Regions from separate parts of the Mesorhizobium sp. GW821-FHT04C10 genome, predicted to be linked through region 1. Evidence: predicted binding sites of a transcription regulator. Region 1 holds the regulator's gene; each other region holds the start of a gene.
What was found. The regulator PhoB, encoded in region 1, activates phosphate uptake and scavenging genes when phosphate is short. The targets are predictions, from matches to a motif close to TGTCATNNANCTGTCAT.

Region 2: a site for PhoB is predicted at 2,662-2,678, ahead of AC07UC_RS02605 (DUF1045 domain-containing protein). Genes of this name have one in related genera too.
Region 3: a site for PhoB is predicted at 4,397-4,413, ahead of olsB (l-ornithine N(alpha)-acyltransferase). Genes of this name have one in related genera too.
Region 4: a site for PhoB is predicted at 4,560-4,576, ahead of AC07UC_RS25360 (RNA degradosome polyphosphate kinase). Genes of this name have one in related genera too.

What each region holds. Positions count from the first base shown of each region.
Region 1 is NZ_JBWKTL010000001.1:1,673,715-1,681,266, forward strand. It holds gene pstA (phosphate ABC transporter permease PstA) at 1-271, shown strand, start outside; gene pstB (phosphate ABC transporter ATP-binding protein PstB) at 268-1,071, shown strand; gene phoU (phosphate signaling complex protein PhoU) at 1,097-1,804, shown strand; gene phoB (phosphate regulon transcriptional regulator PhoB) at 1,927-2,616, shown strand; gene AC07UC_RS08165 (ROK family protein) at 2,956-4,200, opposite strand; gene xylF (D-xylose ABC transporter substrate-binding protein) at 4,472-5,512, shown strand; gene AC07UC_RS08175 (sugar ABC transporter permease) at 5,658-7,010, shown strand; gene AC07UC_RS08180 (ATP-binding cassette domain-containing protein) at 7,024-7,552, shown strand, end outside.
Region 2 is NZ_JBWKTL010000001.1:564,806-572,357, forward strand. It holds gene iolD (3D-(3,5/4)-trihydroxycyclohexane-1,2-dione acylhydrolase (decyclizing)) at 1-265, shown strand, start outside; gene iolE (myo-inosose-2 dehydratase) at 373-1,290, shown strand; gene AC07UC_RS02595 (DUF3329 domain-containing protein) at 1,334-1,552, shown strand; gene iolB (5-deoxy-glucuronate isomerase) at 1,752-2,564, shown strand; gene AC07UC_RS02605 (DUF1045 domain-containing protein) at 2,718-3,425, shown strand; gene AC07UC_RS02610 (alpha-D-ribose 1-methylphosphonate 5-triphosphate diphosphatase) at 3,462-4,601, shown strand; gene phnN (phosphonate metabolism protein/1,5-bisphosphokinase (PRPP-forming) PhnN) at 4,598-5,227, shown strand; gene AC07UC_RS02620 (MurR/RpiR family transcriptional regulator) at 5,511-6,434, shown strand; gene AC07UC_RS02625 (ABC transporter substrate-binding protein) at 6,509-7,513, shown strand; gene AC07UC_RS02630 (ABC transporter permease) at 7,551-7,552, shown strand, end outside.
Region 3 is NZ_JBWKTL010000001.1:2,100,554-2,108,105, reverse strand. It holds gene AC07UC_RS10185 (TrmH family RNA methyltransferase) at 1-190, shown strand, start outside; gene lspA (signal peptidase II) at 216-713, shown strand; gene acuI (acrylyl-CoA reductase (NADPH)) at 771-1,760, shown strand; gene AC07UC_RS10170 (hybrid sensor histidine kinase/response regulator) at 1,903-4,191, shown strand; gene olsB (l-ornithine N(alpha)-acyltransferase) at 4,477-5,352, shown strand; gene AC07UC_RS10160 (trimeric intracellular cation channel family protein) at 5,428-6,066, opposite strand; gene grpE (nucleotide exchange factor GrpE) at 6,187-6,819, opposite strand; gene AC07UC_RS10150 (hypothetical protein) at 7,047-7,247, shown strand; gene AC07UC_RS10145 (fatty acid desaturase) at 7,382-7,552, shown strand, end outside.
Region 4 is NZ_JBWKTL010000001.1:5,193,444-5,200,995, forward strand. It holds gene AC07UC_RS25345 (DoxX family protein) at 1-161, shown strand, start outside; gene AC07UC_RS25350 (DoxX family protein) at 316-738, shown strand; gene ppx (exopolyphosphatase) at 760-2,295, opposite strand; gene AC07UC_RS25360 (RNA degradosome polyphosphate kinase) at 2,295-4,496, opposite strand; gene AC07UC_RS25365 (zinc-finger domain-containing protein) at 4,640-4,885, shown strand; gene AC07UC_RS25370 (FAD-dependent monooxygenase) at 4,905-6,143, shown strand; gene AC07UC_RS25375 (TIGR02117 family protein) at 6,275-6,940, opposite strand; gene AC07UC_RS25380 (amino acid ABC transporter ATP-binding protein) at 7,041-7,552, opposite strand, start outside.

The sequences.
Region 1 (7,552 bases):
TTCCGGCATCGTCACCGGCATATTGCTGGCCATCGCCCGCATCTCCGGCGAGACCGCACCCCTTCTTTTCACGGCGCTGAACAACCAGTTCTGGTCCAGCAATCTCAACGCGCCGATGGCCAGCCTGCCTGTCACCATCTTCCAGTTCGCTCTCAGTCCCTACGAGGAATGGCAGCAGCTGGCCTGGACCGGCGCACTCATAATCACATTGACGGTTCTCGCGCTCAGCATCTTTGCGCGCAGCCTGACCGGACGCAGAGAGGACAAATGAGCCAGATGTTGTCTCCAGACATGACGATCGCCGCCGAGGCGGCGGCCAAGGCCAAGATCGAGGTCAAGAACCTCAACTTCTACTACGGCCAATCGAAGGCGCTGAAGGATATCACGCTATCGCTGCCCGAGCGCAGCGTCACCGCCTTCATCGGCCCTTCCGGTTGCGGAAAGTCGACGCTGCTGCGCGTCTTCAACCGCATCTACGAGCTCTACCCCAAGCAGACCGCCGAGGGCCAGGTGCTGCTCGACGGCCAGAACGTTCTCGACCGCTCGCAGGACCTCAACCTTTTGCGCACCAAGATCGGCATGGTGTTCCAGAAGCCGACGCCGTTCCCGATGTCGATCTACGAGAACATCGCCTTCGGCGTCAGGCTCTATGAGAAGATCAGCAAGGCCGAGATGGACGGTCGTGTCGAGCAGGCGCTGAAGCGCGCCGCTTTGTGGACCGAGGTCAAGGACAAGCTCAATGCCAGCGGCCTCAGCCTGTCGGGCGGCCAGCAGCAGCGGCTGTGCATCGCCCGCACGGTGGCGGTGAAGCCGGAGGTCATCCTGCTCGACGAGCCGGCCTCCGCGCTTGATCCGCTGTCGACCGCCAAGATCGAGGAACTGATCGACGAGCTGCAGGCCGACTACACGATCGTCATCGTCACCCACAACATGCAGCAGGCGGCGCGCGTCTCGAAGCAGACCGCCTTCATGTATCTTGGCGAACTGGTCGAATTCGACCGCACCGAGAAGATCTTCACGTCGCCTCGCGAGAAGCGCACGCAAGACTACATCACCGGCCGCTTCGGCTGATCGCACGCATACGAGGACCAGGATCATGGCCGAACATACAGTCGCAGCCTTCGACGAGGATCTCGGACAGATCAGCAGGCTGATCAGCGACATGGGCGATCTCGCCGGTTCGATGGTCGGCGGCGCCACCAAGGCGCTGCTGAATTCCGACAACGCGCTGGCACAGCGCGTAGTCTCCGACGACGCCATCATGGATGCGCGCCAGCGCGAACTCGACGATCGCGCCATCACGCTGATCGCCAAGCGCCAGCCGATGGCCGACGATCTGCGCCATGTCGTCGGGTCGATCCGCATGGCCGGTGACCTCGAACGCATTGGCGACCTTGCCAAGAACATCGCCAAGCGCGTCGGCACCGTCGGTCTCAACGCAACGCCGCGCGACCTGTCGCATTCCATCGACGCCATGGCGCAGCTGGTGCTGATCCAGGTGCAGGGCGTGATCGAGGAGTATGCGGCGCGCGACGCCGCCGCGCTTGCGAAGCTGCGCGCCGACGACGAACGCATCGACGTCAAGTACACCTCGGTGTTCCGCGAACTGCTGACCTACATGATGGAGGATCCGCGCAACATCACCGCTTGCACGCATCTGTTGTTCTGCGCCAAGAATCTCGAACGCATCGGCGACCATGTGACCAACATCGCCGAGAACGCGTACTATGTCCTGACCGGCACGCAACTGCCCGCCAACCGCCCCAAACAGGACGAGACGGCGATGTCGGCGCCGGCGGCTTGAGCGTTGGAGCGGTTCATCGTTTCGCGGAAACGCCGACCCGCTCTATCTCTTTGTTTCACGCAATTCAGGATGGAAAACCGCTACACATTTTTTCCTGGGATTGCTTTAGAGGTGACCAGTCAATGATCGCACCACGCATCATGGTGGTGGAGGACGAGGAGCCGCTCGGCGTGCTCCTCCGCTACAATCTGGAATCGGAAGGTTATCAGGTCGAGGTGGTAACCCGCGGCGATGAAGCCGAAATCCGGCTGCAGGAAAACGTGCCCGATCTCCTGGTGCTCGACTGGATGGTGCCGGCGGTGTCCGGCATCGAACTCTGTCGCCGGCTAAGAATGCGCCCCGAGACCGAACGGCTGCCGATCATCATGCTGACCGCGCGGGGTGAAGAAAGCGACCGCGTGCGCGGCCTTTCGACCGGTGCCGACGACTATCTGGTCAAGCCGTTCTCGACGCCGGAATTCATGGCCCGCGTCAAGGCGCTGCTGCGCCGCGCCAAGCCGGAAGTGCTGTCCAGCGTGCTCAAGGTCGGCGACATCGTGCTCGACCGTGAATCGCACCGAGTCTACCGCAAGAAGAGCGAGATCCGGCTCGGGCCGACCGAATTCCGCCTTCTGGAATTCATGATGCGCCATCCCGGCCGCGTCTTCTCGCGCAGCCAACTGCTCGACAATGTCTGGGGTGAGACGATCTATATCGACGAGCGCACCGTGGACGTGCATGTCGGCCGCCTGCGCAAGGCGGTCAACAATGGCCGCATGCCCGACGTCATCCGCACCATCCGTGGGGCAGGCTACGCGATCAGGGAAGATTAGAGCCTTGAGGCGGAAGCGTTGATAGGTTGAATGTGTCCACTCCCGGGTCACACGCATTGACAATTGGCTGAGACGCTCATGGCCTCGTCATCTTTGGGCGAAGCAAGGAGCGCAGCGACGCGGCGCGGACCCCTGGAGCTGCTCTGCAGCCCAAGGATCCATGCCGCGACCTCAAAGCGTTGCCACGGCGCAAGTTCTGCTCCGCTGCACTGCGTGGCATAGGTCACGGAATGGATCCCAGGGTCTCCGCGACGGAGCTTCGCTCCTGCTCCGCCCACGGATGACGACGGCCAATCTCCAAGTAAGCGAGGGTCTACGGCATCAACGACGAATGCCAGCTCAGGCAACGCTCTTCCCGGCACTGCCTCTTGCCTGCACGCCCGGCGCGAAGATCTCCTGATCGACGAAGGTCAGTGCGCGCATGGCGCAGCCCTCGCGGATCAGGGGCAACTCGTTCGGTTCGGTGTCGAACGAAATCGATTTCGAGTGCTGGCCGCCGGCGGTCTGGGCGATCGCCTCGCGCAATGCCGGCTCGATCAGGTCGAAGGCGGCGGCGCTGACGCCGACCATGGCCACGGGGGCGGGATCGATCAGCGCAAACAGGCTGCCGAGGCCATAACCCAGTGCTTCTCCGGCCTTGCGATAGGCTTCGCGCTCGGGCCCGGCTCGTTCCCGCGCCGTCGTCGCCAATGCCCGCATCTGCGCGTCGCTGACGTCGGCGACCGGTTCGGTGTCCTCGCCAAGCTGCCTGGCATTGCGCCAGATGGCGTAGTTGCCGGCATAGGCCTCGACGCAGCCGCGCCGCCCGCAGCGGCAGAGCGCGCCGCCTGGCCGATGGATCATGTGGCCGAACTCGCCGCCCGACGAATGGGTGCCGGTGAACAGCTCGCCCTTCAGCACAAGGCCCATGCCGATGCCGTGCGACAAAAGGATGGCGATGAAGTCGTCGCGGTAGCGTTCGGGGTCGCGCCAGCGCAGCGCCACCGCCATCATGTTGCAGTCGTTCTCCATGGTGGCCGGGATGCCGAACTCGGCTTCCAGTATGTCGGCGAAGGCGATGTCGGTCTGCGGCGTGATCGGCGACCACAGCATGGCCCTGGCCTTGGTGTCGGTGATGCCCTGGATCGCCAGCGCGATGCGGGCGACGCTGCGTACGTCGATATCGGGATCCTCGAGGCGCCGCCGTACAATGGCGACGCATTCACCGATCAGCGCCTCGCGCGACATGGTCAGCGTGTCCAGCCGGCGCTGTTCCTCCGATATCACCTGGCCGGCATAGTCGATGACGGCGACGGACAGGAAATTCAGCGACAGCACCACAGTCATGATGGCCGCGGCCTCCGGGTTGAGGCCGAGGCCGACCTGTGGCCTGCCGCGTTTGAGCGCACCGGCCTCGCTCGGCTTGCCCTCGACCAGGATGCCTTCGCCGATCAGGTCGGAAGAGATCGCCGATATGGTTGAATGGCTGAGGCCGGTGGTCGCGGCGATCTCGGTGCGCGACGGTTGGCCGGCCCGGCGCACGGCCGCAATCACCATGGCGCGGTTGCGCCGGCGCAGATCGTCGTGGCGGATTCCGACCGACATACTTTCCCACATCCTCCCCGTCGCCGTGGTTCTTCCTGCCCCTCGAACACTGCCGGTGACTGGGGCAAATACTGGCAGAAGCGGCTGGTGCTGTCATTTATTTATTGCGAGGCTCGAAAAAAAGTCCACGACACCTCAAGATCCATCAGAATCGATGTTGACAGCGTTCCGACGATGGATCAGTATTTTTTTTGAGGCTCGAAAAAATAGAGCCTCTGTGCCGGCCTTCGGGTCAGTTTGGTCGCGCCATACGCGGCGCAGGGAGGATATCATGAAGAGATTCACGGCCGCCATCCTGGCGGGTGTCGCCATGTCGCTGACGCTTGCGTCGGTCGCGCAGGCGAAGGACAAGGTCATCGGTGTTTCGTGGTCGAACTTCCAGGAAGAGCGCTGGAAGACCGACGAGGCCGCCATGAAGAAGGCGATCGAGGCCGCCGGCGACAAGTACATTTCCGCCGATGCGCAGTCCAATCCCGGCAAGCAGCTTACTGATGTCGAAAGCCTGATCTCGCAGGGCGCCAACTCGCTGATCATCCTGGCGCAGGATGCCTCGGCGATCGGCCCGGCGGTGCAGAAGGCACTGGACGAAGGCATTCCGGTCGTCGGCTATGACCGCCTGATCGAGAACAAGGACGTCTTCTACCTGACCTTCGACAACAAGGAAGTCGGCCGCTTGCAGGCCGGCGCAGTGTTCAAGGTCAAGCCGGAAGGCAACTATGTCTTCATCAAGGGCTCGGGTGCCGATCCGAACGCCGATTTCCTGTTCTCGGGCTCGATGGAAGTGCTCAAGGCGGCCATCGACAGCGGCAAGATCAAGAATGTCGGCGAGGCTTATACGGACGGCTGGCTGCCCGCCAACGCCCAGAAGAACATGGAACAGTTCCTGACCGCCAACGACAACAAGGTCGATGCCGTGGTCGCCGCCAATGACGGCACCGCAGGCGGTGTCGTCGCGGCGCTGACGGCGCAAGGCCTTGCCGGTACCGTGCCGGTGTCGGGCCAGGATGGCGATCATGCCGCGCTGAACCGCATCGCGCTCGGCACCCAGACCGTGTCGGTGTGGAAGGACGCGCGCGAACTTGGCAAGAATGCCGCCGAGATCGCCTCGCAGCTGGCTGACGGCAAGAAGATGACCGACATCGCCGGCGTGAAGGATTTCACGACGCCTGGCGGCAACACCGTCAAGTCGCTGTTCCTGACCCCTGTCGCCATCACCAAGGACAATCTCAATCTCGTCATCGATGCCGGCTGGATCAAGAAGGACGAGGTCTGCGCGGGCGTCGCCGCCGGCAGCGTCGCGGCCTGCAACTAGAACGGCGCTGCACTGTTCGACAATGACGCCGCGGCCCAAAAGCCGCGGCGTTTTCTCAAAAAGATTTGTGTTTCCGCCTCAGGCGGATAGCTTCTAGGCTGCGTTCCGGCATCCGTGCCGGATGGCCGGCCGGTGGGAGGAAATCATGACCGACACGACGTCCAACCCGCAGGTCGACACCGCGCGCGCGTCGGAGCTTGGCGCGGTCGCCCGGTTCCTGAAGGCAACCGAGATCGACACCCGCATGCTCGGCATGATCGGTGCCCTGTTGCTGATCTGGGTCGGGCTGCACGTGATTTCGAGTCTGCGTCTGGGCGTCAATCCGCTCGATTTCGACAGCCGCACCTTTCTCACTCCGCGCAATCTGTGGAACCTGTCGGTGCAGACCTCCGCTGTTGCCATCATGGCCTGCGGCATGGTGCTGGTCATCGTCATGCGCAATATCGACCTGTCCGTCGGCTCCGCCGAGGGCCTGATCGGCATGGTCATGGGCTTTGCCCAGGTGCATTTCCTGGTCCGGTTCGTCGGGCTTGAACTCGGCAATCCGTGGATATGGGTTCTGGCGCTGGTCATCGGGCTGGCGCTCGGGCTACTGATCGGCGCTTTCCAGGGTTTCATCATCGCCTATCTCGAAGTGCCGGCCTTCATCGTCACGCTGGGCGGCCTGCTGGTCTGGCGCGGTGCCGCCTGGTGGGTCACGTCAGGCCAGACCGTGGCACCGCTCGATGCCACGTTCCAGCTGATGGGCGGCGGCCCGGCCGGATCGATCGGCGCCACCTGGAGCTGGATCGTCGGTATCGTCGCCTGCCTCGCCGTCGTGTTTGCACTGTTCAACGGGCGGGTGCAGCGCAAGCGCTTCCGCTTCCCGTTGCGCCCGGTCTGGGCCGAAACGCTGCTTGGCACCGTCACCTGCGCCGTCATCATGGGCGCGGTGTGGCTGGCCAATTCCTATCCCTGGCCCATCGGCATCGTGAACAGATACGCCGCCGCCAACAACATCACCGTACCCGAGGGTGGCCTGTTCATCGCCCACGGCATTGCCATCCCGGTGCTGATGGCGATCGCCGTCGGGCTGATCATGACCTTCATCACCAACCGCACCCGTTTCGGCCGCTATGTCTTCGCCATCGGCGGCAACCCGGAGGCCGCCAACCTGGCCGGTATCAACACACGCTGGATCACCATGAAGGTGTTCATGATCATGGGCGTGCTGGCCACGATCGCCGCCGCGATCTCGTCTGCCCGGCAGAACTCGTCGACCAACGTGCTTGGCACATTGGACGAGCTGCTTGTCATCGCCGCCGCCGTCATCGGCGGCACATCGCTGGCCGGCGGCTCGGGAACGATCATCGGCGCCATGCTCGGAGCGTTGCTGATGCAGTCGCTGCAGTCCGGCATGGTGCTGCTCGGCGTCGACTCGCCGCTGCAGAGCATCGTCGTCGGCGCCGTTTTGGTCATCGCCGTCTGGCTCGACACCGTCTACCGCAAGCGGGTTTAGGGGGAGAAAGACTATGGCTGACAAAACCGCTCCCGCCGCCGGCACGCCGCTGGTCGACATGCGCAACATCTCGATCGCCTTTGGCGGTATCCGGGCCGTCGACGACGCCTCGATCGATCTTTTCCCGGGCGAGGTCGTGGCGCTCCTCGGCCACAACGGCGCCGGCAAGTCGACGCTGATCAAGATCCTGTCCGGCGCCTACAAGCGCGATGCCGGACAGATCTTCGTCAATGGCGAGGAGGCTTCGATCTTCAACCCGCGCGACGCCAAGAAATACGGCATCGAGACGATCTACCAGACGCTCGCCTTGGCCGATAATGTCGACGCCGCCGCCAATCTTTTCCTTGGCCGCGAACTGATGACCGCCTGGGGCACGCTCGACGATGTCGCCATGGAGGCCGAGGCGCGCAAGGTGATGGGGCGGCTCAATCCCCGCTTCCAGCGCTTCAAGGAACCGGTGATCAAACTGTCGGGCGGACAGCGGCAATCAGTGGCGATCGCACGCGCGATCCTGTTCAACGCCCGCATCCTGATCATGGACG
Region 2 (7,552 bases), 1.1 Mb from region 1:
TGTGGACTTCGCCGCCCATGCGGCGAGCCTGGGCGCGATATCAGAGAAAGTACCCTCGATCGCCGGGCTCGAAAACGCGCTGCAGAAGGCCAAGAAGAACGACCGCACCACCGTTGTGGTCATCGACACCGATCCGCTGGTTTCCACCGATGCCGGCGGCCACTGGTGGGACGTGGCGGTGCCGGAAGTCTCGGCGCGACCACAGGTCAACGCGGCGCGCAAGGCCTATGACGAGAAGCGCCAGATGCAGAGCGTCGGCGATTGATGCGAGCTCCCTTCTCCCCGTCCCTATACGGGGAGAAGGTGCCGGCAGGCGGATGAGGGGCGGCGCCAGCGGCCAAAGAATGAACTGTTCTAATCTGGAGTGACGACTTGAAAGCCAAACTGGGCATGTCCCCCATCGCGTGGTGGAACGACGATCTTGCGGAACTGAGCGATGACGTGTCGCTGGAGGAGTGCCTGCGCCAGTCGCGTTCGGCCGGCTTCACCGGCATGGAAATGGGCCGGCGTTTTCCCAACGACCCCGCCGTCATGCTGCCGATCCTGAAAGCGGCCGACGTGACGCTGTGCGGCGGCTGGTTTTCCGGAACGCTGGTCGATGAGGAGATGGGCAAGAACAAGGACCGCATCCAGCCGATGATCGACCTGTTCAAGGCGGTCAATGCGCCCTGCATCGTCTATGGCGAGGTCGGCCGCTCGATCCAGGGCGACCGGTCGAAGCCGCTCGCCACCAAGCCGAAGCTCACCAGTGACGAAATGAAGGCCTATGGAAGGCGCCTGACCGAGTTCGGTGAATGGTGCGCCGAGCAAGGCATGCCGCTTTCCTACCACCACCACATGGCGGCGGTGGTCGAGACCGAGCCGGAACTCGATGCCTTCATGCGCCATTCCGGGGCGGGGATTCCGCTGCTGCTCGATGCCGGGCACCTGGCCTTTGCCGGCGGCGACGTGCTGCGCGCCATCGACAACCACCACAAGCGCATCAGCCATGTCCATGTGAAGGATGTGCGCATGGGCGTGATCGACAAGCTCGACCGCACGAAACAGTCCTTCCTGGACGCGGTGGCGCTCGGCGCCTTCACCGTGCCGGGCGATGGCTCGCTCGATTTCGGCGCCATCGTGCAGCGCTTCGCCGACCATGGCTATGAAGGCTGGTTCGTGGTCGAGGCCGAGCAGGACCCGAAGAAGAACCCGCCGCTCAAGATGGCGCAGGTCGGCCACAAGGAACTGATGCGGGTGATGACATCAGCCGGTTACATGGTCGAAACCCAGGGTTTTCCGAATGCCTGACGCGATGGGTTCACGGCGAGGCAGGTTGCTGTAGATTGGCCCGATGAAAGATTCCGAGCACCCGTTCTTCCGCCCCTTGTGGCGGCGTGTCGCCGTCGTCGCGGTCTGCGTCATCTGGTCGATCATCGAGTTCGCCACCGGCACGCCGTTCTGGGGCGTCATTGCGCTCGGCTTCGCCGGCTATGGCGTCTGGCAGTTTTTTTATCTGTACAAGCCGGTTGATGAGAGCAAGGCGACGGCCGAGGCCGAACCGAAGGAGTAACTGATCGCGTGCGTTGGCGATTAGCTTGCGGCGCTTCCACCTTCGTCATCCTAGGACGGAGCAAGGAGCGCAGCGACGCAGCGCAGACCCTAGGATGACGAAGATGGAAGCGCGCCGACCAAAGATTTGCGATGGCCCTTTCAAACAGACGGCTTGGCTTCACGGAGCCCCTCAAGCCAGTGGAATAGGAGAGACAAAAATGTCGAAGCTGCTCGTGAAGGCCGACAAGAGCCATGGCCGCGTCGCCCACGTCACGCCGAAAAGCGCCGGCTGGACCTATGTCGGTTTCGACCTGCATCGGCTGCGGCCTGGCGAAAGCGCCTCGGGAAAGACGGACGATCGCGAGGTCTGCCTGGTGTTCGTCACTGGCAAGGGCACCGCGAAAGCCGGCGGCAAGGATCTTGGCCTGCTCGGGGAACGCATGTCGCCCTTCGAAGGCAAGCCTTGGTCGGTCTATATCCCCGAGGGATCGGACTGGTCGGTAACGGCCGATACCGAACTGGAACTGGCGGTGTGCTCGGCGCCCGGTCTTGGCGGCGGCCTGCCGGTTCGGGTGATCGGACCCGACGATCTCGGCCAGGAGGTGCGCGGCAAGGGCACCAACACCCGTTACGTCACCAACATCCTGCCGGAAGGCAAGCCGGCGGACTCGCTGCTGGTGGTCGAGGTCATCACGCCCGGCGGCCACACGTCGAGCTACCCGCCGCACAAGCATGACCAGGACAATCTGCCTGATGAATCCTATCTCGAGGAAACCTACTATCACCGTCTCAACCCGCCGCAGGGCTTTGCCTTCCAGCGCGTCTACACCGACGCCGACAAGAACGGCCATCGCGCGCTGGACGAAGCCATGGCGATCGAGGATGGCGATGTCGTGCTGGTGCCCGAGGGTTATCACCCCTGCGCCGCCTGCCATGGCTATGATCTTTACTATCTCAACGTCATGGCCGGGCCGAAGCGGACGTGGAAATTCCACAATGCCCCCGAGCACGAATGGTTGATGAAGGCCTGATCATTCCGGCGGCGCCGGCTGAAGTTATTGGTCCAGCTTGAAAAAATCGTCGGCTAAGGACCGCCTGGCTCGATTTGCCTTCGAAAACCCTTCAAAGCTTCGTCAATCCGTCATGGAAATCACCTATGGCAACGGATCTGACGAGGACTTCCCATGCGTTATGCCATCTATTTCACCCCCCGGCAGGACGAACCGCTGGCGCGGATCGCCGCGAATTGGCTGGGCCGCGACCCGTTCGGCGCGGCGACAAGGCCGGTCGAGGCCGTGGCCGATCTGGCGGCGGCGGAAGTTGCCTTTCACACCGCTTCGGCCCGCCGCTATGGCTTCCACGCGACGCTGAAAGCCCCCTTCCGGCTTGCGGCCAACGAGAGCGAGACCTCGCTGCGCGCGGGGCTCGACCATTTCGCCGAAGCGACGCCGGTGGTGACGATACCGCGGCTCGTCGTCAGTCAGATCGACAGCTTCTTCGCGCTGGTGCCCGAGGGACCGTTGCCTTCGCTCAACCGTTTCGCCGACGAGGTCGTGCGCGACTTCGACCGCTTTCGCGCGCCACTGACCGAGGCCGAGATCGAGCGGCGCAGCCCCGATTCGCTGAAGCCGGCCGAGTTCCGCAATCTCTGCCAGTGGGGCTACCCCTATGTCTTCGAGACCTTTCGCTTCCACATGACGCTGTCGGGTCGGGTCGGGCCACAGGAAAGCCCTCGTCTTCGCCTAGCAATCGACAGCCTGTTCGCCGAAGTGCTGCAACAACCTGTGCTGGTGGACGCGCTGACGCTGTTTGTCGAGACCGAACCCGGGGCGCCGTTCATGGTGCTTTCCCAGCACGCGCTGGGACGCCGACCGGCCAGAAAAATCGCCTGAACAAGCCCTGTCCCAAATGATCAAGGACTGCCCGAAATGACCGCCGAGACCGTTCTTTCCAACGCCCGCATCGTGCTTGCCGACGAGATCGTCGAAGGGTCGCTGGTGCTACGCGACGGCTTCATCGCCGGCATCGATGCCGGTGCTGCCCGCACCGGCGAGGACATGGGCGGCGACTATGTCATTCCGGGGCTGGTCGAACTGCACACCGACCACCTCGAGGGCCATTACGCACCACGGCCGAAGGTACGCTGGAACCCGATCGCCGCGGTGCTTGCCCATGACGCCCAGGTGGCGACGGCCGGCATCACCACCGTGCTCGACGCCTTGCGCGTCGGCATGGATGAGGACGCCGATCTCACCTTGGCCGATATCCGCAAGCTGGCCGATGCAATCGAGGACAGCGTCGCGCAGGATCGTCTGCGCGCCGATCATTTCCTGCATCTGCGTTGCGAGGTTTCGGCGCCGGATTGCCTGCAGGCCTTCGCCAATTTCGATCAGGACGACCGGGTCAAGTTGGCCTCGCTGATGGACCATGCGCCCGGCCAGCGTCAGTTCGTCAATCTCGAAACCTATGCCTATTACTACCAGCGCAAGCTGAAGCTGACCGACCGCGACTTCAAATTGTTCTGCGAGAAGCGGATGGCGGAATCGGCGCGCTATTCTGCGCCGAACCGCGCGGTGATCGCCGCTGCCTGCCAAGAGCGCGGCATCGTGCTCGCCAGCCATGACGACGCCACGTCGAGCCATGTCGACGAGGCGATCGAGCAAGGCGTGCGGGTCGCCGAGTTCCCGACCACCGAGGAAGCGGCGCGCGCTTCGAAGGCCGCGGGCCTGGGCGTGCTGATGGGCGCGCCTAACGTCATGCGCGGCGCTTCGCATTCGGGCAATGTCTCGGCGCGCACGCTGGCCAGCGACGGCCTGCTCGACATACTGTCATCCGACTATATTCCGTTCAGCCTGATCCAGTCGGCCTTCTTCCTCGGCGACATGGTCGAAGGCATTTCGCTGCCGCAGGCGGTCGCCATGGTTTCGAAGAACCCGGCGGAAGCCGTTGGCCTGACCGACCGCGGCATCATCGAACAGGGCCGCCGCGCCGATCTGGTGCGCGTGCGTGTCGACGACCATGTTCCGGTCGTGCGCACCGTCTGGCGTCAGGGGCGCCGGGTCGCATGATGGTGTCGGCCTTGATCGAACGTGAACTGTCCGCCGAGACGTTTCCGATCCGCCACGGCGTCTTTGTCGCCGTCGTGGGGCCTAGTGGCGCCGGCAAGGACACGGTGATCGGCTACGCCCGCGCGCTCTTTGCCGACGAGAGCCGGCTGGAGTTCGTCCGCCGCGTCATCACCAGGCCGAGCGATGCCGCGAGCGAGGATCACGACACGCTGGCCGACGCGGCCTTTGTCGAGGCCGAGGCCGACGGCGCCTTCGCAATCTCGTGGGAAGCACACGGCTTGCGCTATGGCCTGCCCGCCGACGTCGACTGGTCGGTCGCCAATGGCCATGTCGCGGTCGCCAATGTGTCGCGCGCGATCATCCCCACCTTGCGCGAGCGCTATGCCAATCTGGCCATTGTCGAGATCACCGCCTCGCCTGATGTGCTGGCCGAGCGGCTGGCAATGCGGGGCCGCGAGTCGCGCGGCGAAGTGCTGGCGCGCCTGGCGCGCAGCGCCAACGTCACCCTGTCCGGCCCCGGCGTCACCTCGATCGACAACAGCGGCCAACGCGAGGTCGCCGGCGAACGTTTCGCCGAGCTGCTGCGCAAGGCAATGGCCTTCTCCGACATGTCGGGTATGATCTGATTCAACTCGCCAGCGTGATTCCGGCACCACGACTTGACTAAAAGACGACTTGAGGCACGCCGACTGAAGTCGCTTGGCGCGAGCCGCCTTGGCGTGAGCAATCTCCAGATTTGATTTCGCCGCATCATGGCGCACGGCCACGTATCCGGTGCATCGCTGCTGTTCGCCGCTGGCAGGCCGCATGCCCGCCCGCGCCTGGCCGCCGGTGTCACACCGCTGTAACAGACATTTCGGATGGTGGCTCTCGTTGTAATCACTACAGGCAGCGAACGAGCCGGCCACCATGACTTATGATGCACCCGAAGAGCAGAAAATGACGGTCGACGCCCTTGTCCAGGCGGCGCTCGATAGCCTGCCGCCCGCCGAGCAGCGCATGGCGCGGTTCTTCGTCGACCAGAAGCAGGCTGTGCTCCTGGGGTCCGCGGCCGAGATCGCCGAGCAGGCCGGCGCCAGCGACGCCACCGTGGTCCGGACGGCGCGCTCGCTTGGTTTCGATAGCCTCTCGGCGCTTCGCCAGATGCTGCTGTCGGACCTCACCGGTACCCCGTCACCCGGCAAGCGACTGGCGCGCACCTTGCAGGAGACCGGCGACGACGGCGCGGCAGCGTTGCGGCACGTGATCGACATCCACGAAAGCGTGCTCGATGTGCTCAAGCGCCCGGAAATGGCGGCCGCATTCGAGCGCAGTATCGACATCCTGGCGCGGGCCAATCGCCGCCATGTCTTCGGCATCGGTCCGTCGGGCGCCATGGCCGATTATGCCAGTTTGCAGTTCAACCGGATCGGGCTGCCGACCAGCGCGCTGTCGGTATCGGGAATTGCGCTCGCCGACCGGCTGCTGTGGCTGGGCAAGGGGGACGCGGTGCTGATGATGGCCTATGCGCCGCTCTACCGCGAGGTCGAGGTTGTTCTCGAGCAAGCCATGCAGATCGACGTCCCGGTCGTGCTGATCAGCGACAATCTGGCTCCGCTTGTCTCGGGCAAGGTGGCCGAGACGCTGCCCATTCCGCGCGGCAAGGCCGATCACCTGGCCATGCATGGCGGCACGATCGTTCTCCTCGAGGCGATGATCATCGGGCTGGCGAAGCGGGCCAGCGAAGCCGCCTTTGACAGCCTCGAACGGTTGAGCTCGCTGCGCGGCTCGATCGACAAGGCGTGGATCAAACGAGGCGTCAAAAAGAATAAATCAAAAAACTCCGGGAAATGACATAAAATGTTCAAGTAACATTCGTATGATATGATGGGTGTTACTTTGCCAATGGCAATTTACTGGAGATAACCATGAAAACCGGCACAATATTCTGCTTTGCAATTGGCTTGAGCACGCTCGCCTTGACGATGCCTGTTTCGGCATCCGACCTGGTGCTTTACGACGCACTCGATTTCGCCGGCCCGGTGGCCAAGGCCTTCCAGGCCAAGACCGGCCTTACGGTCGACGTCGTCGAGCCCGGCAGCACCGGCGAGACGCTGGGCAAGATCGCCGCGGAAGGCAACAACCCGCAGTTCGACATCGTCTGGCTCGACGGCTCGGCGGTGATGGAGCGCATGGCGGCCGACCACGTGCTGCAGGCCATTCCCGCCGCCGCCTACGACAAGGTGGCGTTCACCGATCTCGGCAAGTCGCTGATCCCGCAAAGCCGCGCTTTCCTGCCGACCGGCACCAGCACCACCGCCATCGAGGTCAACACCAAGAAGGTGCCGGCCGACAAGATGCCCAAATCCTGGGCCGACCTTCAGTCCTTCGCAGGCGGCGTCGCGGCCAAGGATCCGAACCTGTCGGGACCGGCCTATCAATGGCTGGCCGGCTTCTTCCAGACCAACGGCCTCGATGCCGGCAAGGCGCTGCTGGCCAAGACGCTGACCAACAAGGCGCTGTCGGGCCTGTCGAGCGGCGGCAAGGTGAACAAGGCCGTGCTGACCGGCGATGCCTCGGTCGGCATCAACCAGGACAGCGCCATCTTTTCGAAGATCGCGGCCGGCGAGCCCGTCGTCGCGGTCTATCCGAGCGAGGGTTCGGTGTCGCTGCCGCAAGGCCTCGGCATCAGCGCCAAGACCCAGCATATGGACGCGGCCGAGAAATTCATCGACTTCGTCACCAGCGCCGAGGGCCAGGCCGCCATGCAGAACGGCGATGACACGGACTTCTTCTTCATTCCGGTCATCAAGGGCGTCAACGCCAAGCCCGGCCGCGAAACCAACATCACCTACACGCATCTCGACGACGCCATGGCCTCTGCCCATGAGGCCGAATGGAAGCAGTGGTACAAGGATAATTTCGTCCAGTGATCCGGCTGTCTGAGCCCAACTTGTTCTGGCAATGACAAT
Region 3 (7,552 bases), 430 kb from region 1:
GGTTCTGCTGATGATGGGCAATGAGCAGCAGGGCCTGCCCGAAAGCCTGGCGGCGAGTTGCGACCGATTGCTCAGAATCCCGCAAGCGGGCCGTGCCGATTCGCTCAATCTCGCCGTCGCCACCGGCATCATGCTGTTCGAGATCCGGCGCGGCGCGCTGAAGCTCGAGCCAATCGCCGACCAGCAATGAAGCCAGCAATGAAGGTTGCCAGCCCGTGAGATCATGGTCCCCCTACGCGCTGCTCGTCGTCGCGGCCATAGCGCTCGATCAGTGGATAAAGCATCTGGTCGAGACCGGCCTGCCGTTTCAGGAAAAAGTCGATCTGGTGCCGTTCCTGGCGCTGTTTCGCACCTATAACACCGGCATCGCCTTTTCGATGTTTTCCTCCTTCGGCGACACCGGCCTGGTGATCATCGCCGTGCTGGTCGTTGCCTTCGTGCTCTATCTCGCCACCCGCACGCCATCGGGCCATGTCATCGCCCGCACCGGCTTCGCCCTGATCATCGGTGGCGCTTTGGGCAATCTGATCGACCGCGCCGTCTACGGCCACGTCATCGATTACATCCTGTTCCACACGCCAGTCTGGTCCTTTGCCGTCTTCAATCTCGCCGACGCCTTCATTTCCGTGGGCGCGGCCCTGGTCGTCTTCGACGAACTCATCGGCTGGCGTCGCGAGCCCAAGTCTTCGAACGCCAAGCCTTCCAAAGATTGACCCCGCGCGGCCATCGCCGCACAGTCCAGACCGACAAGCAAGCTCGCGGAGAAAAAGATGTCCGAAACCTTCAAAGCCATCCTCATCTCGCGCGACGCCGACAAGAAACAGTCGGTCGCCGTGACGGATCTCACCGAAGCCGATCTGATGGAGGGCGACGTCACCGTCGCGGTCGAGGCGACGACGGTGAACTACAAGGACGGGTTGGCCATCACCGGCAAGGCGCCGGTGGTCCGCCGCTGGCCCCTTGTGCCGGGCGTCGATCTGGCCGGAACAGTGATTTCGTCCTCCAATCCCGACTGGCGCAAGGGAGACAAGGTCATCCTGAACGGCTGGGGCGTCGGCGAAACGCATTTCGGCGCCTATGCGGGGCGCGCCCGCGTCAAGGGCGACTGGCTGGTGCCGCTGCCGGATGGCATCAGCGCGCACGACGCGATGGCGGTCGGCACCGCCGGCTATACCGCCATGCTCTGCGTCATGGCGCTGGAGCGGCACGGCATCCTGCCCGACCGCGGCCCGGTTGTGGTGACCGGTGCCGCCGGCGGCGTCGGTTCGGTCGCGGTCTCCATCCTGTCCAGCCTCGGTTACCACGTCATTGCATCGACCGGCCGCAATGCCGAAAGCCCTTATCTGATCAACCTCGGCGCCGCCGAGGTGATTTCGCGCGACGAACTCAGCCAGCCCGCCAAGCCGCTGGCCAAGGAGCGTTGGGCCGGCGGCATCGATTCGGTCGGCAGCCATACGCTGGCCAACGTCCTGTCGATGACCTCCTACGGCGGCGCCGTCGCGGCCTGCGGCCTGGCCGGTGGAATGGATCTGCCATCGAGCGTCGCCCCCTTCATCCTGCGCGGCGTCTCGCTGCTTGGCATCGATTCGGTGATGGCGCCAAAGGCCGTGCGCCTCGAGGCCTGGCGCCGCATTGGCTCCGATCTCGACCTGCAGAAGCTTGCCAGCCTGTCCACGACCATCGGCTTCGACGGCATCGTCGACACGGCACGCGACATCGTCGACGGCAAGATCCGCGGACGCGTCGTCGTCGACATGTAACGTCCTCGCGGATCGTCGCCGGCGGACTGAAGTGCCAAATCCGGTGGCGAAGCCGCCGCTACCGGGACAAAAACGCCCTATCCGCTAAAATTCGAACGATCCGCCGCAATTTTCCATAATCTCTGTCTGGCAAGGGTTTCGCATGATCGCGGAATCCGACAGCCAGCAGGCAAGCAAGGGCGACGACGTCGATGCGGTGGCCGCGCCGACGGCGGCGCGGCGCTTTATCGCCGCGCCGCCGCTGGTGCCCGAGCAGCAATTGGCCAGGCGTGAAGGGCTGCCCCTGCTCACCTTCGTTGCCATCATGATACTGGCCGGCCTTGCGCATCTGACCGGGGCGCCGATCTTCATCAGCCTCGCATTGCTGGCAACCGGCCTCGCCGGCCTTGCGCTGCATCTGCATGCCAGACGCAGCGTCCAGCGCACCGTGGTGCTGCTGGACGAGACCACCGCCCGCAGCCGCGCCGAGATCGAGACGCTTGCCGACCGCATGTGGGAAATGCAGGAAAGCGAGGAGCGCTTTCGCGGTCTCATCGACGCGCTTGGCGATCTTGTCATCCATCGCGATCGCGACGGCAATATCGTCTATGCCAACAAGGTGTTCGCCGATCTCGTCGAAGCCGATCATCGCGATCTTGCCGGCAAGACCCTGGCCGAACTCGGCATCGAGGTCGGCATCGTTCCCGATGCCGCCTTTTCCGATCACGAGTGCCTGAGTTCCACCGATGTCGCCATCCGCACGCCGGGCGGCTCGCGCTGGTTCTCGTGGATCGAACTGTCTGTGCGCGACAAGGACAGCGGCTCGGTTTCGCATCGCGCCATCGCCCGCGACATCACCGCCCGCAAGCGCGCCGAATCCTCGCTGATCACCGCGCGCGAAAGAGCCGAATTCGCAAGCCAGGCGAAATCGCGCTTTCTCGCCACCGTAAGCCATGAAATCCGCACGCCGATGAACGGCATCATGGGCATGGCCAGGCTGCTCGCCGACACCAGCCTGTCGCCGGAGCAGCAGACCTATGTCGGCGCCATCTCGACCTCGGCCAGTGCCTTGCTCGCCCTGATCGAGGACCTGCTCGACTATTCCAAGATCGAGGCCGGTCGCTTCGACCCGGAACCGCAGCCGATGTCGGTGCGCGAGATCGCCGACAACATTATCGAATTGCTCGCCGCGCGCGCCTTTGCCAAGGATATCGGCCTCGGCTGCCATGTCGAGCCGGATGTCCCGCAGATGATCACCGCCGACCCGGGCCGGGTCAGGCAGGTGTTGCTCAACCTCATCGGCAACGCCATCAAGTTCACCGACAGCGGCGGCGTGCTGGTCAGCGTCGCGCGCGCCCGCACCGAGACCAGCGATCGCATCTGCTTCACCATCGCCGACACCGGTCCCGGCCTGCGCGACGAGGACATGGAGCGCATTTTCGAGGAGTTCGAGCAGGCCGACGGCACCTCGACGCGCACGCATGGCGGGGCGGGACTGGGACTTGCCATCTCCAAGCGCCTGGTGACTGCCATGGGCGGCACGATTTCGGTCTCCAGCCGGCTTGGCCAAGGGTCGGAATTTGTCTTCGAAATCCCGGCCACGGAGGCCACCGACGCGCCGCAAGGCCGGCAGAATGCGCTTGCCGGCAGGCACGCGGTGATCCTGTCCAGGAACGCCGTCGAGGCCGACGCCATCGCCCGCACCATCCGCGCCAATGGCGGTACGGCCGGTATCGCCGCCACCGTGGCGCAGGCCGCGTCCCTGGCCGACGGCTGTGACGTGCTCCTGGTCGACGCCGCCATGGAAGAAAGCGACGGGAGGCTGCTCAGGCGGCTGCGCCTAAGCGGCTTTTCCGATTGCGAAGCCGTCACGCTGATAGCGCCGACGGACCGCGGCATGCTTGGCGAGTTCCGCGCCAGCGGCTACGCGACGTTCCTTGCCCGGCCGGTGCGCGGAGGAACACTTTTGCGTGTCCTTTTGACCAGCCATGGGCCGGCGCTTGCGCAGCCGCAGCCGGAGAAGCGCCGCGCCCCGGCGCTCCGCACCTCGACCGACCGACAGCAGGGCCTGTCCGTGCTGATCGCCGAGGACAACGACATCAATGCCATGCTGGCCCGCGCCACGCTGTTGAAGGCAGGGCACCGCGTCAAGGTGGTCGGCAATGGCAAGGCCGCCGTGGAGGCCGTCACCAGCGCCGGGCACAAGCATCGCTTCGACGTGGTGCTGATGGACCTGCACATGCCGGTCATGGATGGGCTGGACGCGATTGCCGCGATACGCCGCCATGAGGAGGAAATGTCGGTCCCGCCGGTGCCGATCATGGTGCTGTCGGCCGACAGCCAGGAAAAGACCCGCCATGCGGTGCTCGCCCACGGCGCCAGCGGCTTCGTCACCAAGCCGCTCGACCCCGATGCGCTGGTCAACGCCGTCGAGGGCCAGGTCGCCGCTTGAACCGGTTTTCTGGCCCGCGGCCGATGCATGTCAACCAAAAGTGACCCCGGTTTTGCCGGGAGGACATGCATGAAAACAAGAAGCCTGAAGCACGGCATCGCGGCCCGCGTAGGCGCGACACGCTTCATGTCTTCTCATCTAACGTAGCCGGTTGACCGTTTTCGCCAGCCGACGAAGTATTGCCCGCGACGCCGTATCACGGTACTGTCACAATCCTGTTGCACCTACACCGTATCCCCGTGCCAAGAGGGATGGCTCGAAGGAGAATCACTCGTGCATACAGTTATGCCGGAATGTGACACTCGGCCGAACGCCAGCAGCGCCTTGCTTGCCGGACGTAATGTCGATTCCGTCATAAAAGGCGCAGCGCTCGGCCGTATAGGCAACCTCGAAGTGCGGCTCGCCCGCAACGAGGCCGAGATCGCGGCCGCGCAGGAAGTGCGCTACCGGGTATTTTACGACGAGCTTGGCGCCAGGAAGGACCTGTTCCAGGCGCAGGATCGCCGCGACGCCGACCGGTTCGATCCGCTCTGCGATCACCTTCTGGTCTTGGACACCACGCTTTCCGGCCCCGAACATCGCCGCATCGTCGGCACGTATCGGCTGCTGCGGCAAGAAATCGCGGCCACCGCCGGAGGCTTTTATTCCGAAGGCGAATTCGAGCTGACCAAGCTCATCGCCCGCCATCCCGGCCAGCGTTTTCTCGAACTCGGCCGCTCCTGTGTTTTGCCGCAATACCGCTCGAAGCGCACCATCGAGGCGCTGTGGCAAGGCATCTGGGCCTACATCAATCACTACGAAATCGGCGTGATGACCGGCTGCGCTTCCTTCCACGGCACTGTGCCGGCCGCGCATGCCGAGGCGCTGACCTATCTTGCCCATCACTGCCGTACCAACTCCGCCTGGGACGTGCGCGCGGTTTCCGATCGGTACTGCTCCATGGACCTGATGCCGATCGAGGCGGTCAACGCCAAGGCGGCGATCGCGGCGATGCCGCCTCTGGTCAAGGGCTATCTGAGGGTCGGCGCCCGCATCGGCGACGGCTGCGTCATCGACCGTGAATTCTCGACGGTCGACGTGTTCGTGGTTATGCCGGTCAAGGAGATCGGCGCCCGCTACGTCAACTACTATGGCGGGGAAGCGCAGCGTTTCGCGGCTTGAAGTGAGCGGTGAGTAGTGAACGCTACGCCGCGACATCACGGGCTGCCTATCGACTACTGACTATTTCCTACTCACTCACGGAATATCCTCCGGCCGCCTTCCCGGCCGGCTCCTGTACGACGGAAACGACCAGCCAAAACGCAGCGCGCCACCGCGCACGGCAAACGCCACGACGAAGCCGGCCAACCCCGAGACAATCTGCGGCAATCCGGCGACATCGCCCAGAGTGAAGATGGCGCCGCCGGCCAGGGCCGCCGTGACGTAGATTTCCGGCCGCAGCAGCACGGAAGGCTCACCGGCCAGGAGATCGCGCAATATGCCGCCAAAGGTCGCGGTCAGCATGCCGGTGATGATCGAAACCACGGGCGAACCGGTGATTGCCAGGCCCCTTGCCGCGCCCATCACCGAAAAGGCGGCCAGCCCGATGGCGTCGAGCCACAGCAGCAGCTTGTAGCGGGATTCGACACGGTGCCCGGTGAAGAAGACCAGGACCGCAACGACAGCGCAGATGAGCACATAGTCGCGGTTTCCCACCCAGAAGACCGGCACATTGAGGATGAGGTCGCGAAACGTGCCGCCGCCAATGCCGGTGACGCTGGCCAGGAACAGGAAACCGATAATGTCGAGTTGCTTGTGCGACGCAGCCAACGCCCCGGTCGCCGCGAAAACGGCAACGCCGGCATAGTCGAGAAGGGCGATGGGATTTAAGGGCATGAGGCAATAGGGGTTAGGCAGTAGGGCTTTGCACGTATGAATAGCACGAAGCCGCGCGATTGATACGACTGCCTTACTTCCCCTACTGCCTACTGCCTACTGCCTACTGCCTACTGCCTATCAAGCATCTTTCTCCGCCTGCTCATTCACTGGCCCCGGCTCGACCGGCGCCTCGGCGGCGATTTTCGGGCCACCCTTGGCGACGCCCACCATGGCCGGGCGCAGCACCCGTTCGCCGATCGAATAGCCCGGCTGCACGACCTGGACCACCGTGTTGGCCGGAACGTCGGGATTGGGCACTTCGAACATTGCCTGGTGGAAATTGGGATCGAACTTTTCGCCTTCCGGCGCGAGTTTCTTGACCCCGTGCCGTTCCAGTGCCGACAGCATGGCGCGCTCGGTCAAGTCTACGCCCTCGATGAGCGCCTTGAAGCCGGCATCACCCGACGCCTTGGCCTCGGCGGGAATGGCGTCCAGTGCGCGGCGCAGATTGTCCGACACCGACAGCATGTCGCGGGCGAAATTCGCAACCGCATAGGTGCGCGCGTCATGCACGTCGCGTGCGGTGCGGCGGCGCAGGTTCTCCATCTCGGCCGCGACGCGCAGCGCACGGTCCTTGAGCTCCTCATTTTCCTTCAGCAGCCGCACAAGCGCTTCATAATCGCCGTCGATACTGCCTTCCGTGCGCTCGGCATTGGCCTCTGCCGCATCGACTTCACTGGGCGCGCGTTCGTCTTTTGCCTGGTCGCTCATCGCCGTTTCCCGTCATCTCGAATGGTATGGATTTTGAGCCCGATATCGAGGTTTGGCGGCCAAAAATCAAGGGGTAAGCCACCGGACCGGCCTGAACCGTGACCAATGGCGTTACTTCGATTTTAATTCAAACTTTACCTTACCTGCCGGCTTCGCTTGCCACAGAAGCGTGATGCGGGAACCATTCCCTTGCTGGAGGAGTTTCGAAGCCGACACAGGATTTTGAAATGATGACTCGCGACAAGGCAGAAAAAGGAGAAAAGCTCGCCACCGAAGTCAGGCGCCAGTTCGGTGCCGAGGCGATGACACGCTTTCTGCGTACCTTGCCTTCTTTCCGCACCGAAGCCGACATTCCCAACCGATTCAGCGAGTTGCTTGACCGGCTGGACCGGCTGGAGAGAAACAGCCTTGGTGGCGGCCGCCGATAGCCACCTGGCCGGCCTCCGCGCATTGCGGAATTTGGAAGACCAGGCAGGAATGGCGTGTCGCGCGACAATTACACACAGTAATTTCGCGTGACTGCCATCTTGCGGGAGGGGAGCGCCTCCGACTATGCTTCCTGATGAACATGATTTCCCCCGACGCGGCCGCCAACAGCAAGCGGGCCTGGCTGAAGATCCTGGCGCGCTACAAGAAGCCGGACCGGCGGCGCAGCGCCGTCGAACTCGCGATCACCCTCATTCCTTTCGCCACGCTCTGGGCCATGTCCGCGGCCGCTTATGCCTACGGCCAT
Region 4 (7,552 bases), 3.5 Mb from region 1:
TCGCTGTCTTCACCGTCGCCACCGGTCTGGTCGCGCACACCGGCTGGGCCGACCAGATGCAGATGATCCAGTTTCTCAAGAACCTCGCCATCACCGGCGGCTTCCTGCTGCTGGCTTCATCGGGCGCCGGCGCCTACTCCATCGACGCCAAGCGCGGCTAATCCTTCTTCCCATACCTGAGAGAAGCGGTGCGGAATTTTCCGCGCCGCTTTTTCGTTGTCTGGAATAGCCAGTTCGGTTTCGGCTCCAGCTTCGCAGGCGTAAGCTGCGCGGCGCCGGCTCGATCCCAATCGGGCGCCGGCAAGGGAGGTGGCCATGACCCGCAACGCATTGCTTCTGGTTTCGCGACTGCTGTTTGCCGTGCTGTTCGTACCGTCCGGCTTCCAGGCCCTCGCCAACATTGCCGGCACGACCAGTTATTTCGCCGGCCTCGGCCTGCCGCTGCCAGCCCTTGCCGCCTGGGGCACGGGCCTGTTCGAGCTGATCGCCGGATTGCTGGTCCTCGTCGGCTTCCAGACCCGGGTCGTGGCGCTGCTGCTGGCAGCCTTCTGCGTCGTTGCCGGCTTCATCGGCCATTACGGCCAGGGCGCTGACGATGCGACGCTCGCCTTCCTGCACCAGCAGATGCTGATGAAGGACATTGCGATCGCGGGTGGCTTCCTGGCGCTGGCCATGGCCGGTGCCGGAGCCTGGTCGGCCGATGGACGCAGTTTCGGCATCGGTGCGGACGCGACCTGAGCCTCGATCCACCGGAACGCGCTATTTGACCGAAACGCTCGGCCCGCCTTCCACTGCCAGCACCAGCCTGCGGTTGGTGATCCGCGCCAGCTGCGCCAGCCGGCCGGCCGGCCGCTCGCCGTAGAGGTCGGAGAGCGAGGCCGGCAACACCAGCGCCAGCACGCCATTGGCGCGCGGCTCCCATTTCAGCCTGGGCATGATGCCGGGCATCGAGGCCGTCAGCAGATAGACGACGCGCATCATCGCCGCCAGCACCCTGGCACGCTCTAGGTAGCGCGGCGTCGCCAACGCCTTGATTTCCGGCGCGATGGATTCGTTGAAGATGCCGTCGTGACGATACGCATTGGCCAGCGCCAGGAAGGCACGGCCCGGATGGTCGACGCCGAAGAAAGAGGCATGGGCAATGATGTTGAGCGATTGCCTGCCGCGATACTCGGGATGCGCGCGCCAGCCGATGTCGGCCAGCAGTGCGGCGGCATGGCGGTAGCGCGCCTCGTCCTCGGTCTCGTCGATGCCGAAGGCGGCGAAGGATTTGGCCGTCCAGTCGACCAGTTCATGCGCATGGGTAACCGAGCGCGAACGCAACCGGGCGAGCTCCTCGGACGCCGAAATCAACGGATCCGCCTTCTGCTCCGCCTCGTCGAGCAACGAATAGAGGAAGCCTTCGCGCACACCGAGCGCCGAGACGATGATCTTCGACGGCTGCATCGCCGCCATGATCTCCTGCAGCACGATGGCGCCGTAGGGCAGCAGCGAACGGCGGTTCTTCGAGACGCCTTCGATGCCCTTGACCTTCTCGATCTCGGCTTTGCCCACCTGCTTGAGAAAGTTCGCCGCACTGTCGGCTGATATCTCGTAATGGTGCATGACGCCGAGCGGGTAGTTGGTCATCTCCATGTGCAGCCGGGCGAGGTTTCGCCAAGTGCCGCCGACGGCGTAGAAGGGCCGGCCCTGCCCGCCCTTCAACAGCTTGGCCCGCGCAAGCTCTTCGCGCGCGATCTTCTGCGCCTGGGTGAGCGAGTTCTTCGCCATGTCCTGCAGGCGCAGGCCACCGAGCGGCAGCGTTATGCCGTCACCGATTGCCTCGCCACTGACGTCGACAAGCTCGAGGCTGCCGCCGCCCAGATCGCCGGCGATGCCATTGGCCGGATGGAAGCCGGAAATGACGCCGAGCGCCGAATAGTGGGCCTCCTGACGCCCGCTGATCACCCGGATCTCGGTCTTGAGCACGTCCTCGGCCCGATGGATGAAATCGGGTCCGTTGATTGCCTCGCGCGCGGCGGCGGTGGCCAAGACATACATATGCTCTGCGCCGGCCTGATCGGACAGCGCGCGAAAGCGGCGGAACTCTTCCATCGAGCGCGTCACCGCCTCGGGGTCGAGTTTGCCGGTCGAAACGATGCCGCGGCCAAGACCAGCCAGCATCTTTTCGTTGAACAGCATGGTCGGCGAGCGCGCCAGCCCTTCATAGACAACGAGGCGGATCGAATTCGACCCGATGTCGATGATGGACAGCGGTCGGCGGTCCTGCAGCCGGCCCTGGGAATCAGACAGCATCAGGTGGACGCTGCGGCGTTCTTCTTGCGGCGCTTGAACTGCGCAATGCGTTTGGGCGCATGCGACTTCAGCGCGTCACCCCGTCCGGACAGGCTCGGATTGGTCATGAAATATTCCTGCGCGTTGAACGGTTCCTCGCCCTCCTCCAGCACCACGCGCCGGGAGGTTCCATCAGCCAATACGTCGAAACTTTGCTGATTGTCCATGATGTTGCCGAGCATGATCTGGCCGAGCACCTGTTCATGCACAGTTGGATTGGTGATCGGCACCATGGTCTCGACGCGACGGTCGAGATTGCGCGGCATCAGGTCGGCCGAGGAGATGTAGACGATCGCCTCGTCCGACGGCAGGCCATGGCCGTTGCCGAAACAATAGATGCGGCTGTGCTCCAGGAAGCGGCCGACGATCGATTTGACCCTGATGTTTTCCGACAGGCCCGGCACCTGTGGCCGAAGGCAGCAGATGCCGCGCACGACGAGGTCGATCTCGACACCGGCACGGCTGGCATCATAGAGGGCGTCGATGATGATCGGGTCGACAAGCGCGTTCATCTTCATCCAGATGCGCGCCGGCCTGCCTTCCAGCGCATGGGCGACTTCGTCGGAAATGTGCTGCAGGATGCGGTTGCGCAGCGTGAACGGCGAGATCGCGAGCCGCATTTCGGCGGTCGGCTCGGCATAGCCGGTGATGAAATTGAACAGCTGCGCGACGTCGCGGGCAATCGTCGGGTCGGTGGTGAAGAAGGACAGGTCGGTGTAGATGCGCGCGGTGACCGGATGGTAGTTGCCGGTGCCAAGATGCACGTAATTGCGCAGCTTGCCGTCCTCGCGCCGCACCACCAGCGACATCTTGGCATGGGTCTTCAGTTCGAGGAAACCGAACACGACCTGCACGCCGGCGCGCTCCAGGTCGCGCGCCCAGCGGATATTGGCTTCCTCGTCGAAGCGCGCCTTGAGCTCGACCAGTGCGGTCACCGACTTGCCGGCCTCGGCCGCGTCGACCAGCGCGCGCACGATCGGGCTGTCGTTGGAGGTGCGGTAAAGCGTCTGCTTGATCGCCACCACTTCGGGGTCGGCCATTGCCTGGCGCAGGAACTGCACCACCACGTCGAAGGATTCGTAGGGGTGGTGGACGATGATGTCCTTCTCGCGGATGGCGGCAAAGCAATCGCCGCCATGTTCGCGGATGCGCTCGGGAAAGCGCGGATTGTAGGGTCTGAATTTGAGGTCGTCGCGAGGCACGGCGACGATCTCGGAGATCTGGCTGAGCGCCAGCGGCCCGGTCAGGACGCTGATGCGGCTCGATGAGACGCCGAGTTCGCTGGCCACGAAATCGCGCAATTCGTCAGGCATCAGCTTGTCGAACTCGATGCGGATCACCGATCCGCGACGACGGCGCTTCAGCGCCGTCTCGAACAGGCGCACCAGATCTTCCGATTCTTCCTCGACCTCGATATCGCTGTCGCGGATGATGCGGAACGTGCCTGAGCCCTTGACCTCGTAGCCAGGGAACAGCTTGCCGATATAGAGCCCGACCGCCTCTTCCAGCGGGATGAAGCGGACATGGTGCTTGCGATCCGGAAGACGGATGAAGCGCTTCAGCGCCACAGGCAGGCGCAGGAGCGCGCTCATTTCCTCGCCGTTCTTGCGATGGCGAAGCTGCAGGGCCATCGAGAAGCCGAGATTGGGAATGAACGGGAACGGATGCGCCGGGTCGATCGACAGCGGGGTAAGCACCGGAAACACCTGATCCTGGAAATGCTCTTCCAACCAGATCTTCTCGTCCTTGGTCAGAGCGTCGCGGGTGATGGTCTCGATGCCTTCCTTGTTGAGCAGCACAGTCAGCGCCGAAAGGCTCTTCTGCTGGTCTTCCTGCAGCCGTTCGACCTCGCGCAGCAGCTGTTCGAGCTGCTGTTCGGGAGTGCGGCCATCAGGGCTCTTCAGCACGATGCCCTCGCGGACCTGGCCGGCGAGGCCGGCGACCCGCACCATGAAGAATTCGTCGAGATTGGCAGCCGAGATCGAGAGGAAACGGACGCGCTCCAGCAGCGGATGATGGGTGTTCAGCGATTCCTCGAGCACGCGGCGATTGAACTGCAGCCAGGAAAACTCGCGATTGACGAAACGATCGGGATTGCCGCCTTCCGGGCTCGCCGCTTCGACATTGATGAATTCGCTCTGCACCGGCTTCAGTTCGTTCATGGTTCCTGCTCTTTCCACCGCTCAGCCGGTTAACCGGCTTAACTTATCCTCTGACAGGCTTTTGCGACAGTTTCATTTCATCGATCTTGCAAAGAGACCTGTTATGATCCAGATGCATGCGAGACTGCGTTAAGGAGACGACGATGGCAGGCGGTTCCATTCCCCATTTCCAGAACGATGCGGGCCATCCGGCGATCGACATCGGCGTCAAGGAATTCATGTGCACGGGCGCCAACCCGCCTTTCGATCACCCGCATGTGTTTCTCGACATGGGCGACGACAATGAGAAGGTCTGCCCCTATTGCTCGACGCTCTACCGCTATTCGCCGAAGCTGAAGGCGACGGAAACGCTGCCTGCCGGCTGCCTCTACATCGACCAGGCCGCCTGATTCCCTCGCGACGGACCTGATGGACGACAAAGGCTCCCGGCAAATCGTCATCGCCGGAGCGGGCGTCGCCGGGCTGACCTCGGCACTTGCTTTTGCCAGACGCGGCTACCCAGTGCGGGTGTTCGAGCAAGCGCCGCGCCTGGAAGCTGTAGGCGCCGGCCTCCAGCTTTCCCCCAACGCGACACGCATCCTGCGTGACCTCGGCGTACTCGACCGGCTGTTGCCGGCGGCGGTGCGGCCGGAGGCAGTGGTGCTGAAGGATGCGAGGACGTTGCGCGAATTGGCGCATGTGCCGTTGGGGCAGTCGGGTGAAGACCATTGGGGCGCTCCCTATCTCGTCGCGCATCGGGCCGACCTGCAGAGCGCGCTGATGGCGTGTGCTGCCGAGATGCCTGATATCCATCTCACCGTCGGGGCGCGCGTCCAAGGAATTGCGACTGGCAGCCATGGTGTCACGGCGACCGTCGAGATCGGCGGCAAGACTGCGGAGGAACAAGGCTCGTTGCTGGTCGGGGCCGATGGCGTCTGGTCGTCGGTGCGCGGGCTTGTCGATGCAAGAAGGATGGCATCGCCAAGAAGCCGTTTTTCGGGAGAGTTGGCATGGCGCACCACCGTCGCGGCCGACAGCAGCGCCGGGCGGGCCTTCGCCGCGATCTCCGCAGTCGATTGCGTCACGACGTTCCTGCATCCGGGTTTCCACATGGTCGCCTATCCCGTCAGCAAGGGCGACGCATTCAACCTCGTCGCCTTCACCAAGGGCGAGCGCATTGCCGAGGGCTGGTCCGGCCATGCCGATCCCGGCATCCTCGCCGCCGCCATGCGCGGCACCGCGCCAGGACTCGTGAAGCTGGTGGAAATAGCCGGGCCGTGGCTGACCTGGCCGCTGCATACCGTCGAACAGAAACAGCCTTGGACAACGCCGGCCGGCATTGCGCTGATCGGCGATGCCGCGCATGCGATGACGCCGTTCGCGGCACAGGGCGCGGCGATGGCGATCGAGGATGCCGCGACGCTTGCCACTCTGGTCGCCGACTTCCCCGCCGATCCGCGACAGAGCCTCACCATCTGGGAGAATCTGCGGCGGCCGCGCGTGGAGAAGGTTCTCAAGCGCGGTGCGCTCAACCGGTTTGCCTGGCACGCCCGAGGCCCGGTGGCGCTGGCCCGCAACCTGGTGCTGGCGACGCGGCCGGCGGAGAAGCTCGCGGCTGATCTCGACTGGCTTTATGGCTGGGAGGAACCGAAGGTCGTCAGACGGTAGGACGTCGAGACAAGTCAGCCCGATGGCCTGGCGGGACAGCGCCCCCCTTTGTCCTTCCGGACCTCTCCTCCACCCTGGGGGGAGATTGGCGGCTTTGGCGCCGGCGTCCATCTCGGAAACGTTGCCGAGTCTCAGTTATACAACCGCATCGACCACCCCAGCGACACCGGCAGCGGGTTCCACCAGCCGGTCCGCAGGCCTGCGGTACGCAGAGCGGCAGCGGTCCAGGTGTTGCAGCCGACCAGCGCGTTAAAGTGGCCGTTGGCTTCGAAAAAGCCGTCGAATTTTGAATAGGCGGCGTTCTGGACATGGATCGGACCGTTCGGCCCCTGCTGAAAACTGGCCTGGATGAAATCGAGCAACGCCGCGAACCGCCTCCCGTCAATGTCGAAGCCCGCGACATCCGGATGTGGTTCGGCGATGGCGCCTGCGACATCAACATGCATCACCGAGGCATCGAGGGTCAGCGCCTTCATCACCGGACCGGCCTTGAGTTCGGACCAGGTCGGTGTTTCCAGATAGAAGGCGCGGCCACCCCAGCCGAAGACGATGTAGCGCACCTCCGGACTATCGGCCGGGATGCCGGCCTCGACCAGAAAATGAAAGCGCTGACGCACGGCATCGTCCACCGGGATGGCGATGTCGGTGTGGATCGGGTTCTTCAGCACCAATATGTGCCGCGTGCCCTCGCCCGCGGATGCCGCCGGCCAGAGCGGACGCGGCACCAGCGTGCCGAGGGCCGCTGCAAGCAGGATCGCGGCAAGCGACATGGAAAGGAAACGCAGGACTTTTCTCATCGATGACGCCCGCTGCCCTGCCGCCAATCGCATCAGCCGATCCATAAGAAAAGAGCCCAGCCGCATTGCGGCCGGGCTCTTGCGCTCGGTTTGGGACCGGTCAGTGCAGGATCTGCGACAGGAACAGCTTCGTGCGCTCATGGCGCGGATGGTCGAAGAACTCGGCCGGCGTGTTCTGCTCGACGATCTGGCCCTGATCCATGAAGATCACCCGGTTGGCGACCTTGCGGGCAAAGCCCATTTCGTGCGTGACACACAGCATGGTCATGCCTTCCTCGGCGAGCCCCACCATGGTCTCCAGAACTTCCTTGATCATTTCCGGGTCGAGCGCCGAGGTCGGCTCGTCGAACAGCATGATGCGCGGGTTCATGCACAGCGAGCGCGCGATCGCCACGCGCTGCTGCTGGCCGCCTGAAAGCTGTCCCGGATACTTGTTGGCCTGCTCCGGGATTTTCACGCGCTTGAGGAAATGCATGGCGATTTCCTCGGCCTGCTTCTTGGGCGTCTTGCGCACCCAGATCGGCGCCAGCGTGCAGTTTTCCAGGATGGTCAGATGCGGGAACAGGTTGAAGTGCTGGAACACCATGCCGACCTCGCGGCGCACCTCGTCGA